4 regions of the Bacillus marinisedimentorum genome follow, and region 1 is predicted to be linked to each of the others. Evidence: riboswitches for the same ligand, from Rfam matches in the RefSeq annotation. Region 1 holds a riboswitch; each other region holds the start of a gene.
The links. Region 1 has a riboswitch for S-adenosylmethionine ahead of A4U59_RS14965 (methionine biosynthesis PLP-dependent protein). Riboswitches for the same ligand answer to the same signal wherever they lie in the genome.
Positions count from the first base shown of each region.

Region 2: it holds a riboswitch for S-adenosylmethionine, as region 1 does, so the genes downstream of both, metK (methionine adenosyltransferase) here and A4U59_RS14965 (methionine biosynthesis PLP-dependent protein) in region 1, are expected to answer to the same signal.
Region 3: it holds a riboswitch for S-adenosylmethionine, as region 1 does, so the genes downstream of both, A4U59_RS01310 (methionine ABC transporter ATP-binding protein) here and A4U59_RS14965 (methionine biosynthesis PLP-dependent protein) in region 1, are expected to answer to the same signal.
Region 4: it holds a riboswitch for S-adenosylmethionine, as region 1 does, so the genes downstream of both, A4U59_RS15845 (hypothetical protein) here and A4U59_RS14965 (methionine biosynthesis PLP-dependent protein) in region 1, are expected to answer to the same signal.

Region 1 covers NZ_LWBL02000049.1:69,808-72,917, forward strand. Annotated here, with positions in the region: gene A4U59_RS14960 (sulfite oxidase) at 29-1,084, opposite strand; SAM riboswitch class I at 1,255-1,359, shown strand; gene A4U59_RS14965 (methionine biosynthesis PLP-dependent protein) at 1,503-2,612, shown strand; gene A4U59_RS14970 (bifunctional homocysteine S-methyltransferase/methylenetetrahydrofolate reductase) at 2,633-3,110, shown strand, end outside.
Region 2 covers NZ_LWBL02000029.1:53,928-57,037, reverse strand. Annotated here, with positions in the region: gene pckA (phosphoenolpyruvate carboxykinase (ATP)) at 1-282, opposite strand, end outside; SAM riboswitch class I at 953-1,060, shown strand; gene metK (methionine adenosyltransferase) at 1,320-2,522, shown strand.
Region 3 covers NZ_LWBL02000005.1:172,869-175,978, reverse strand. Annotated here, with positions in the region: gene A4U59_RS01325 (anti-sigma factor domain-containing protein) at 1-394, shown strand, start outside; gene A4U59_RS21585 (hypothetical protein) at 602-1,042, shown strand; gene A4U59_RS01315 (peroxiredoxin family protein) at 1,035-1,523, opposite strand; SAM riboswitch class I at 1,704-1,813, shown strand; gene A4U59_RS01310 (methionine ABC transporter ATP-binding protein) at 1,946-2,971, shown strand; gene A4U59_RS01305 (methionine ABC transporter permease) at 3,021-3,110, shown strand, end outside.
Region 4 covers NZ_LWBL02000052.1:6,619-9,728, forward strand. Annotated here, with positions in the region: gene trpE (anthranilate synthase component I) at 1-414, opposite strand, end outside; gene A4U59_RS15840 (DUF3231 family protein) at 777-1,319, shown strand; gene A4U59_RS15845 (hypothetical protein) at 1,364-1,693, opposite strand; SAM riboswitch class I at 1,815-1,919, opposite strand; gene A4U59_RS21865 (hypothetical protein) at 2,254-2,391, opposite strand; gene A4U59_RS15855 (bile acid:sodium symporter family protein) at 2,713-3,110, shown strand, end outside.

The DNA of each region.
Region 1 (3,110 bases):
AGCCCCTTGTTCCGTCCTTTCCACTCCCTCATTCTACTTTCACGTGCACCGCCTGAATAGCATTATATCCATATCCTTTCCGGTTCCAAAAGGCCTCTGCCGGCTGAGTCCTGCCGGCGGAGTCAGACGCCCTGGCCCTGATTTCATACTCCCCGGGTTCTCTCACTTCCCAGTCGATGCTCCACTTTGTCCAGGCGTACTGTTCATTTGCCGGTTTGCTTAACCCTGCCTGATTCCATGTCTGGCCGCCGTCCAGGCTGATGTCCACTGCTGTGATTTCTCCTTCACCAGACCATGCAATCCCTTTGATCTCATGTATGCCGGTATTCAGAATTTCGTAGTCCAGCGGTTTTTGGATGATTGAATTGACATGAGTTGTCGTTACAGGAAATTTGTCCCAGTCGCTGTCGGGGTGGGGATAATAGTTATAATCGATTGACTGGAAGGGTCCCTGGAACTTATGATCGATGACCGTTATTCGTTTCACCCATTTTACCGAGGACATAGCGTACCATTGCGGGACGATAAGGCGAAGGGGGAATCCATGCTTAAATGAGAGAGGCCTGCCATTGTATTCATAGGCAAGAATCGTGTCTGGATGCAGTGCTTTTTCAACCGGCAGGCTGCGGGCAAAGGGAACCGTTCCATCCATATCTGTCCGTTCTCCTTTATCCCATCCTTCAAAAACAACCTCTTTGGCTGAAGATGACAGACCTGTCATGGAAAAAAGATGATGCAGCGGCACTCCTGTCCAGCGGCCCTCTCCGATTGCGCCGTCTTCCCATTGCTCGCCGAATACTGCCGGCTTGAAGTTTGCCCGTTTATTACCTGCACATTCCAAAACAGCTGTAATGGTTTTTGAATGCATGGAGTGGAAGTCCTGATAGCGGAACAAGTAAGGCTGCCGGACAAGCCCGCTGATAAGCAGATGTCCGGCAGGGCTCACGTTTTCCGGGTAAGCGAAATGGTTGCGCCGGTAAAAAAGCTTCCCGGGAATATGATCACTGTGCAAGAAATGAATCGGCGCCTCCTGATTTTCCGGATGAAGGCTTCTTGTTGTTAAGTAAGGCCGGATCTTTTTCATCTGAATTCCTCCCTCTGGCATTTTATTAAGGAAGTCATTTTTATATGAGTGAGCAGGTGGAAGAGATTGCTTAGAGAAAAAAATGAAAATTTTTAAAAAATTCTCTTGCGTTTAAAGCGCTTTCCATTGTAAAGTGGTAAAAACAATGATCAATTGAATAGTCTGACCGACACTTATCAAGAGAGATGGAGGGATCTGGCCCTGTGATATCTCAGCAACCAGCCTGAAAAGGCCCGGTGCTACGTCCAGCCAGGCAGAAGCCTGGGAGATAAGGGGAAATACATGAATCTGTAAAGCCTCTTCTTCCAGAAAAGGCTTTTTTTATTATATTTACTGTTTGCTGCGTTAAAGCGATGAACGTTTTCGGATAGTGGCGGCAATTCTGGCATTTCCATCATGACAACAAGGAGGAGAACGTATGGGACAGCATACAGATACAATTTTGGCACAGATCGGCAACAGGACAGATGAAAAAGGGGCAGTCAACCACCCTGTTTATTTCTCGACTGCATACCGGCATGAACAGGTCGGACAGACGGGCGGCTATGATTATACACGTACCGGCAATCCGACGAGGGAAGTGGCGGAAGATGCGATTGCCCGTCTTGAAAATGGGGATGAAGGATTCGCGTTCAGTTCAGGGATGGCAGCGATACAGGCCCTCATTTGCTTGTTCGCGCCTGGAGACGAATTGCTTGTATCGGCCGATTTGTACGGCGGCACATACCGGCTTTTTGAAACGAGCTGGAAGCAATACGGCATCAACATACAATATGGAAAAACAGTTGAGGATTTTGCGGAAAGAAGAACGGCAAACACAAAGGCGGTTTTCCTGGAAACGCCGACGAACCCGTTGATGGAAGAAGTGAGCATCAGGGAGGCGGCCGAGTTTGCGAAAGAACACGGGCTGCTTTTGATTGTCGATAACACTTTTTACACGCCGATCCTGCAAAAACCGCTCGACGAAGGGGCGGATATCGTCATCCACAGTGCGACGAAATATCTTGGCGGTCACAATGATGTACTGGCGGGTTTGCTTGCAGTAAAAGGGGAAGAAATTTGCGGGCAAATCTGCAGCTACCAGAACACGAGCGGCGCTGTCCTGTCACCTTTTGATTCCTGGCTGCTGGCGCGCGGGATGAAGACATTATCGCTCCGGATGGAACGGCATGAATACAATGCCAAACGGATTGCGGCGTTTTTGGCGGAACGGGAAGAAGTGACGGATGTCCTTTACCCGGGGCGCGGCGGCATGCTGTCGTTCCGGCTGGAAAAAGAAGAATGGGTGGAGCCGTTACTGCAGCACCTCCGCTTGATCACTTTTGCGGAAAGCCTCGGCGGCCCGGAAAGCTTCATCACGTACCCGGCCACACAGACCCATGCGGATATCCCGGAGGAAATCAGAACCGCTAACGGGGTCTGCAACAGGCTGCTCCGCTTCTCCGTCGGGATTGAACATGTATATGATTTGATAGACGATCTTGAACTTGCTTTCAGCGGCATGAAAGAGGCAAAGGCGGTCCAATAAAAAGGAGAGGAGTGGGAAGCATGGGATTTTTGAAAGATTTACAGGATGGTATTTTAATAGGTGACGGGGCGATGGGAACTCTGTTATATACGAACGGAATCAGTACCTGTTTTGAAGAATTGAATGTCACGAAGCCTGACGATGTGCTGAATGTCCATAAAGCGTATGTGAACGCCGGCGCGAATGTCATACAGACGAACACATACGGCGCGAACCGCATCAAGCTCGCCCGGTACGGACTGGAAGACAAAGTTTCGGAAATCAATACAGCGGCAGCAAAACTCGCCAAACAGGCAGCAGGGGAAAAAGCATACGTGTTAGGCACCATCGGCGGCCTGCGCGGCATCCGGAAAAGCGAGGCATCACTGGCAGAAATCAGGGCCAGCTTTACTGAGCAGGCAGAGAGCCTGTTGAGCGAGAAAGTTGATGGTCTTCTCCTTGAAACGTATTATGATTTTGAAGAGCTGACAGAGGTTGTGAAATTGGCGCGCAAAACCA
Region 2 (3,110 bases), on a different contig from region 1:
GACTTTGTCGTAAAGCGCTTCAAATACACTCGCGGAAATCGGCTGGTTCACCGGTCCCCAATTTATTTTATCTTTTGTGGAGGCTTCTTCTACAATAAATTTATCTTTAGGGGAGCGCCCGGTATATTTTCCGGTTGTAGCCCTGAGTGCTCCGGTTGATGTCAAAACCCCTTCATTGCGGAGAAGCGCCTTTTCAGTCAATTCTGGTACGGATAGGTTATGCCGGACATTATTGCCATTCAGGATGGCGGCCAGGCCGGTTGTAAGATCTACTGAGTTCATTACACAAACCTTCTTTCTTCATAATATGAGATTCCTTATGAGACTCCGCTGTGGAACAGAAGGTGTAAAATCTTTGGTCCCATAGGGATAAATGACCGAGTTTTACACTTGATTCGATATGCTAAAAATAGTATAACACATTTATTTTTTCAGTCTACACTAAACAAGTTGCTTACCTGAAAAATATACTTATATATGCCCGTCTCTTCATCAGAAAACACTTATTTTGCAATTTTTTATAAAAATTTTCAAGTTTTTCTCTTTAAAAGGAAAATGTGTTCTAATATTGAAATCCCTTTCAATACGTTTATGTATCAATATGATACAAATGCACTTACTGTGCCTTAGGTAAGCTGTTGGCATTACTTTGTACAGATTCAGGAACTGAAATACATTTGAATTTTGCTGGCCACAGGGAATGAAAAGTTTGTGAAGGAAACGGATGAAAAGGGCTGTGTCAGGCGTGAACAATGGCAGCCTGTTACCTGTAAAATTGAATAAGTTTGGTTATAAGCAGACACCGTAAGAAAGGAATATAACGATAATAGAAGGAATGGATGTTTATATTATTCACACAATAAACGAGGAAACTGCCTGAAACGTCCGGATGTTCATGACGGTTTTATTGACATGGTTCGACCAATGCGTTATGATAGCACGCGAACGGATACTCTTATCCCGAGCTGGTGGAGGGACAGGCCCAACGAAACCCGGCAACCGTCACCCTATGTGAAAAGGTGCTAACCTGAGCAAGGCGGACAGCCTTGATCGATAAGAGCGAAAGGCAAGAGCGTAAAACCTTTCCTCAAACGGGAAGGTTTTTTTATACTTTCAGCCCATCTTTAGGCTTTGGAAGTATAGCAACCTGCCGGGCAGCGGAGTTAATTGCTGCAAGGGGGGATCATTTGCCTGTTATTGCCGCTGACAGGACTCTTTCAGGCATCAAGAGGCCAAAGAGGAAGTTAATTTATAATCCCTTTAGGGAAATGAGTACCGTATCAATCAGCAGTCTTTATTTAAGGAGGTACTAGTGTTCCATGACAAAAACCCGCCGTTTGTTTACGTCTGAATCGGTGACAGAAGGGCATCCCGATAAAATTTGTGACCAGATTTCAGACGCCATTCTTGATGCAATTTTAAAGAGCGACCCGAATGCACGTGTCGCCTGTGAAACAACAGTAAATACAGGGCTTGTCCTTGTAACAGGTGAAATTACCACTTCGACATACGTGGATATTCCGAAGCTTGTGCGTGAAACCGTAAAAGGAATCGGATATACACGGGCAAAATACGGATTTGATGCGGAAACTTGTGCAGTTTTGACATCTATCGATGAGCAGTCCCCCGATATTGCGATGGGCGTTGATAAGGCTCTTGAGGCAAGGGAAGGGCAAATGACAGATGCCGAAATAGAAGCAATCGGAGCCGGCGACCAGGGCTTGATGTTCGGGTACGCCACAAGGGAAACAGAGGAACTGATGCCTTTGCCGATTTCACTCGCGCACAAGCTTGCCCGCAGGCTGACAGAAGTCCGCAAAGAAGAAATCCTCCCATACTTACGCCCTGATGGAAAGACACAGGTGACGGTGGAATATGATGAAAATGACAATCCTGTCAGGATTGATACTATCGTCATTTCGACACAGCACCATCCGGAAGTTTCGCTTGAACAGATTCAGCGGAATATCAAAGAATATATCATCAAGCCGATTGTTCCTGAAAACCTGATTGATGAAGACACGAAATTTTTCATCAACCCGACAGGCCGGTTCGTCATCGGCGGTCCGCTCGGTGACGCCGGTTTGACTGGACGAAAAATCATTGTCGATACGTATGGAGGCTATGCCCGCCATGGCGGAGGGGCCTTTTCCGGTAAGGATCCGACAAAAGTGGACCGTTCCGCAGCATATGCGGCCCGTTATGTCGCCAAGAATATCGTAGCTGCAGACCTTGCTGACAAATGCGAGGTGCAGCTTGCTTACGCCATCGGTGTTGCCCAGCCTGTTTCCATCTCAATTGATACGTTCGGAACAGGAAAAGTTTCTGAAGAGAAACTGGTGGAAATGGTCCGCCAGACATTTGATTTACGTCCGGCAGGCATCATTAAAATGCTTGACCTGAGAAAACCGATTTACAAACAGACAGCGGCATACGGTCATTTCGGCCGTACGGATATCGATGTTCCGTGGGAAAAAGCCGATAAAGCCGGCGCGCTGAAGGAACTCGCTTCTGCTGAATAAGTGTTTGGATAGTGTTAAAATCACTGCTGAATCTTTTAAGCAGTTCATTCTGTAGAGAATCCTGAACAATAATAAAGGCTCAGAATCGTTTTAATTAGCGGTTCTGAGCTTTTTTTAGAGATTACCCACTTAAGGCCAGTCGGAAAATTTCTTTCCTTTAGTGTGAGGTGTAATTCATGGGGTCTGTTCGCGGAGCTGTTTGGGGAGAAATCCGGTCAGAGGGCCTGAGCGCGCAGCTTTTTGGCGCGAAATAATGCTTGAACGGCGTGAAACAAACCAAGTGGCGTGAAAGCGGGCTATATCGGCGTGAAACGTAATCGGTTTGGCGCGAAAACCGGGAGAAACGGCGCGAAAGCCGCACCCTGGATGTAGCGTAAAGCCGGTCGGCGCGAAAACCCGCTCCTATGGCGCGAAAATTCGTTTGAATGGCGTGAAATCACCCGTATGGCGTGAAAGCGAACAGTTGTGGCGTGAATTTTGAAGGAGTTGGCAAGAAAAGCGGCAGATTTGGCTCGAAAACCAGGAGAAACGGCGCGAAAGCCGCACCCTGGATGTAGCGTAAAGCCGGTCGGCGCGAAAACCCGCTCC
Region 3 (3,110 bases), on a different contig from region 1:
GAAAAAGAAAGCCGAACCACGCCCTGAAATGGATAAAAATGGAAAGGGAGTAAATATTCAGCATGCCGGAGGCAATAAAGATGAAAAAGCCGTACCTAATTCAAATGCACCTGGCCAAATAAAGAAGAACGAGAAGCAGGGCGCTCCTGGGTTTGAAGACAAGGAACCGCCGGGCCAGACTGGAAAGTCAAATGGTCATTCCAACGGGAATGGAAAAGGAAACGCTGAAAAAAAAACAAATAATGGCTCAATGAATAAGTCCGATTCAGTTGATAAAGAAGGCAAGAGTAATGCTGGCGGCAACAAACAGAAAGATAAAAAGCAAAATAACAGCCAGGGTAAAAACAAAGTCAACAAACAGCAAAATAATTCCAACGGCAAAAATAACCAATAAATAGCGGAGAAAAAGGCGATTTGTTTTTACATATTACCTTATTTCTCGGGAAATAATGACACAGGCTTTTTTAAAGCCTGTGTTTTCTGTTTTGGTAACGGTGAAGCACTGAGTGACAAAAAATGACCGGGTTCTGCCTTAATGCGCAAATATAACTTCCGATCTGCAGCGTGTCAACTTTTACACAAACAGCCGCACATCCGCTTTTTGAAAATATTGTCGGACGATTTTTCAAGGAAATTCGATGGGGAAGGCGAATTCCAGGGTAAAGATGTTTCCTTGAAAGCGGTGATGAACATGTTTGTGGTTTCGCTAACAAAAATGATAGCAGGTGCGGGAAATGCTCCTCATCTACAGCCGTTATTCAAAAAACCAGAAATGATGATGTTCTTCTTTTCGGAAGAGGAGGCTGCAGCAGTGGAGTTGTCAGATAAAGGGCTGCGACTTTTATATGCGCTTCCGGACACATGCCCGGACATAATTATTCGCGGGTGCGATGGAGCGCTCGTGAATTTGATAACCGGAATGAAGCCGCTCCGCACCCTTGAACGGGATAAAGAGCTCTCAGTCAAGTGTACATTCAGGAATAAGCTCTGGCTGGAGTCCCTTTTTCTGATGAGCAAGCATCACGGCCAAAACATCATTTGAGCAGTGTGCCGAGTGATTGGATGATGTCCATGAAATCAGCACGGTCATCAAATGAGGCTTCGATTTCATGATGCTGGTTAAGCAAAAATGTGGCAGGCACCCCTGTGCATTGATAGGCATCATATGCGTTTGTCCCCTCATCCATAAGGATAGGGAATGTCCACTGCTGTTCGCGTGCCATCTTTAAAGCGTTTTCCGTACTGGCCTCACGCCCTGTTACGTTGATTGTAATGAATGCCAGGTCTGTTTCTGCAGGAAGTGTTTTATAAAAAGCATCTTTTTGAGGCAAATCCCGCTGGCAGTCCGGACACCATGATACCCAGAACGTGATCATGACATTTTTTCCTCTGTAGTCATCCAAAGATACAAGGTTTCCTGTTTGTATGTCCTTTAATGTGAACCCCGGTGCCTTCATCAAACCATCCTCCCAACTATAGCCGGTTTCCGCTGGGTAAGCTGCCGGCAGTGTTCTTCTTTTCATGTTAAACTTCATCAAGTTTCTGTTTCCCATCGTAAAGGAAAAGGCGGCTGTACGCAATTGTCAGCCCGTGTCGTTTAAGCTGTTTTTTTGGACTATTTTGTTGACAGCTAATGATAGGCGTGCTAATATCTTCATTAGTTTCAAAAACATTAGTCGTTTAACTCAATAAAGTGTGATTGACTCTTATCACGAGAGGTGGAGGGACTGGCCCGATGAAACCCGGCAACCGGCAGGCATGATGCTTGTAAAGGTGCCAATTCCTGCAAAGCTGAGGCTTTGGGAGATGAGAGAAAGGAATTGTTCATTAAACCTTTCTGCTCATCTGTGCAGAAAGGTTTTTTTATATTGAATGGGTGAACACTTTTTTTGGATGCGCCTTAAAATGCAGATGTCATTATTTATGGAAGAAATGAGGAAACAGCATGATACAGTTATCCAATATCGAGAAAGTCTTTAAGTCCAAAAAGGGACCGATCGAAGCTGTCAAAGATGTAAACCTTACGATCCAAAACGGTGAAATATACGGCATTATTGGATACAGCGGTGCAGGGAAAAGTACGCTGATCCGTATGCTTAATGGATTGGAAAAGCCTACAGGAGGCACAATCACAGTCGGTGATTGGAATATGAATACGTTATCCGGCCGTGAACTCAGGCTTGCCCGCCAGGAGATCGGAATGGTGTTTCAGCATTTCAATCTGCTCTGGTCACGAACGGTCTATGATAATATTGCATTTCCGCTCGAGATATCAAGAGTAGCCAAAAAGGAACGGAACGAACGGGTCCTCGAGCTGATTCGGCTTGTCGGCCTGCAGGGGCGCGAAGATGCATATCCATCTGAGTTGAGCGGAGGCCAGAAACAGCGTGTCGGAATCGCACGCGCCCTTGCCAATAATCCGAAAGTGCTGCTATGCGATGAAGCAACATCTGCACTTGACCCGGAAACGACCGATTCGATTCTTGACCTGCTCGTTGATATTAATGAGCGATTCGGCCTGACAATTGTGTTGATTACTCATGAGATGCATGTCATTCATAAAATCAGCCACCGGGTAGCGGTTATGGAAAACGGCCGTGTTGTTGAAGAAGGAAACGTTAGAGATGTATTCCGAAAACCGAAACAGCAAGTGACGAGACGGTTTGTGAAACAGGTGACCGAGCCTGATGAAGCTGAAGAAACGATTGAGCATCTGCTTGCCCAGTATGAACACGGCAAGGTTATTCAACTGACGTTCATCGGGAATGACGCGGAAGAGCCTGTCATAAATGAAACGATTAAGAAATTCGAAGTGATCGTCAACATTCTGCAGGGCAAAGTGCAGCAGACAAACAGCGGCACATATGGGACATTGTTTGTCCATTTCTCCGGAGATGATGATGAAGTGAACCGGGCAATCAGCCATATCAGGAAACGCGGAGTGGAAGCAGAGGTGCTGCAAAGTGTTTGAAAATGTCATTTGGGATAAAGTCTGGGAAGCGACGCTGGAAACATTGTATATGACTGTGATTTCTGTTGCCGCCACTTTCATTTTGGGGATTGTATTAGGCCTATTGCTGTTTTTGACCTCACGGGGAAATCTGTGGGAA
Region 4 (3,110 bases), on a different contig from region 1:
GACCGGGAACGGAATCTTTTCGAAATCGGCAACTGCTTCATAAGTCATATAACCAACGCCGCCCCCTGAAAAAGAAGCATTGATGCCGGGTGTTTTGACTATAAGCTTGTTCTGTACATAATCAAAAGCATCTTTAAAAGAAGGCATCTGTACGATATGCCCTGTTTCTAACTCTTCAACTTGAAAAGTTCCAGTGTTCTCGCGGATTTCCATAAAAGGTTTTAAGCCGATAAACGAAAAACGGGACCGCTCATGGCCGTCTTCATTGCTTTCAAGCAAAAATGCCGCTTCTTCATCCAGGCTCTGGAAAATACGGACCGGCGTCAGTGTGTCACTGTAAAAACCGGTTGATAAAGGAATGGTGTGATGCGTTTTAGCATCACGTAAAAAGGATTGTAAGGAATAGGAATGCATAGACTCACCTCTCCATTGTTGATGGAGAATGAGGGGTTGAGGTAAAAAATGGAGGATAAAAAAAGATGAAATATGGGCACACTCCGCCCCTGATCACTTCCTGAACTCTGCTCTTTTCCTCTTCTATACTGTCCTCAACTCATCTTCTCATTCTCAGCTCTGCTCTGTACTCTGCTCTTTCCTGCATGTTTGAATACCGCTTTTGAATATTCAAACATCTTGTTGACAGTGTACGCACCTAACTACAAATTGTCAACCGTACTTTTTTACTTCTTTGTAATTTAATCCCTTCGATAAAAAACACCCGATACGCAAAAGATATATGCGTGCAACACTATTCACTTGCACGAAGGAGCCTTTTCATGAATTTAAAAACATTAAGGAGTGTCGTTATGGGAGTATTGAGCGGAAATCAAACCGATGAGCCACTTCATTATGGAGAAGTCTTTGCGGTGTGGAGCTACTATGCAGCTTCAAAAGCGGGTGTCGCCACACTTCAAACTTACATGAACCATACAGGGGATGAGGATCTCCGTAACTTGATCGATGAAATGCTTCGCAGTTCGAAGCCGGAAATCGAACAAGTGGAAACTGTTCTGAAAGAAAACGGCATTGCATTGCCGCCTGTACCGCCTGAACGCCCGGAAGCCAGCCTTGACCAAATCCCGGCGGGGGCACGAATCAACGACCCGGAAATAAGCGCGGCCCTTTCCAAAAATCTGGCGGAAGGCCTTGTCGCGTGCAGCCAGGCCATGGGGCAGGCAACACGTGAGGACATTGCCATGATGTTCGGCCAATTCCATTTGAATAAGGCGCAATTCGGTGCCCGGATGCTCCGCCTCAACAAAGAAAAAGGATGGATTATCCCTCCTCCACTTCACGTGCGGGTGCCGGAACCAGTCTAAAAAAAAGAGCAGGCTGTTTGCTGCAGCCTGCTCAATACATACCATTATCCTGCGTACATCATTGTCAAGTAGCGGCCTTTTACCGGGATATACAATCCCCTGTCAAAAAGGCTGTTCCACATTTCGCGGTCAAGCGCGTAAGGGCCTCTTCTCTGGTACCCTTTTACCGACTCATCCGAGAAGGAAAGGATATGATAACGCCCTTCATAAAGAACTTTGACATAAAAGCGGTTGTAAAACGGATTCAATGTTGCTTCTGCATGAGCATCAAACTCTTTAAGCTGCCGGTCCATGAAATTCACCACATGTCCGATGAACCTGGCCGGCGTCATACTTTTCGCCATGTGCCCTCGTGCGGTTCCATTGATGTTCATCAAGAATCTCCCCTTGAGAATATGGTCAAGGTATCAAGAGAGGTATGATAACGAAACAGGAATCCTGTTTCCGGAGAAAATAAAAACCCTTTTCGCTTTGGCGCAAAAAGAGTTTCCTCCGTTGCCATCATTCAAAGCGCAGCTTTGCTGGTTGGAGCACCTTGTCCCTTTCGGCAGGTTGCTGTGGAGTCAAAGAGCCAGATCTCTCGTCCACTCCTGATAACCTTATTGATATTTCCATTGTACCATACGAACCGCCAAAAAATAGGGTGACCTGCACATTGTTGCACAAAAAAAACAATTTTTCTGAAAACTGGCAGTTAGACCGAAATTTATCCGGGTACCATCTCTAAAGTATGCCGGATTGTTATACAAAAAGATAACGATTCTTGACTGACCGTTCCTCTCATTTGAACCAGCTCTCGCCAGAGGACGATACCCGGCTAATTGTTTCTATAACTAATTGTTTCGCGCCTCCTGTAACATGTTCAGGAATATCGCTGCCAGCATTCCCATTCGTCCGCCTTATAGCTGACGTTTATTACGAGATTCCGGCGGATTTACTTTACTCTGAGATATGTCTTCCTACTCAGCAGTTTTTTCATCATGTTTATGGCTGCAGCCGCATCCTCCCCCGCCATGCTTATGGTGATGCCCCTCATGATTGCTTTTGCAGCTTCCCTTTCCATGTCCTCCATGCTTATGCTTGTTCTTGCAGCCGCATCCCTTCTTTTCAGAACCTGCGGCAGTTACTTCGATTTCCTTCATCATATCCCTCTCCTTATGTAAAAATATAAAGCAGTCATTTTCTCCATAACTTACGTCAAATTTACCAGAAAGTTGAAATGAAAAACAGCGATGTTTCCACCCAGGCAATAGTGTTCATATAACGGCCTTTTTTTTGCCCCTTTTCAGTCACATTTCACCTCAGTGTATCCTTTAATGCTTTTTTGCATTTCAGTATTGAAATATTCAGAATTGTACGTATAATGGGATTTAAAACTTTAGGAGGGATTTTTTTGAAATCACTTGCCAGAGCGAGTACATTCGCAGGAAACACCTTTGCTGTCTGGGTTCTGTTATTTGCTGTCCTCGGCTTTCTGTATCCGGAAGGATTCACCTGGATTGGGCCGTACATAGCGATTTTACTCGGCATCATCATGTTCGGCATGGGCATGACCCTGACGTTCAGCGATTTCAAGGCTGTCGCACAGCAGCCGAAAAAAGTGGCGATCGGCGTGGGCGCGCAGTTTGTGGTCATGCCCCTTGTCGCATACGGACTTGCTGTTTTGCTGGAATTGCCTCCCGAAATTGCAGCGGGGGTCATTCTTGTCGGCAGCTGTCCCGGCGGTACAGCATCCAACGTCATGACATATCTCGCAAAGGGGAATACAGCACTGTCAGTCGCCATCACTTC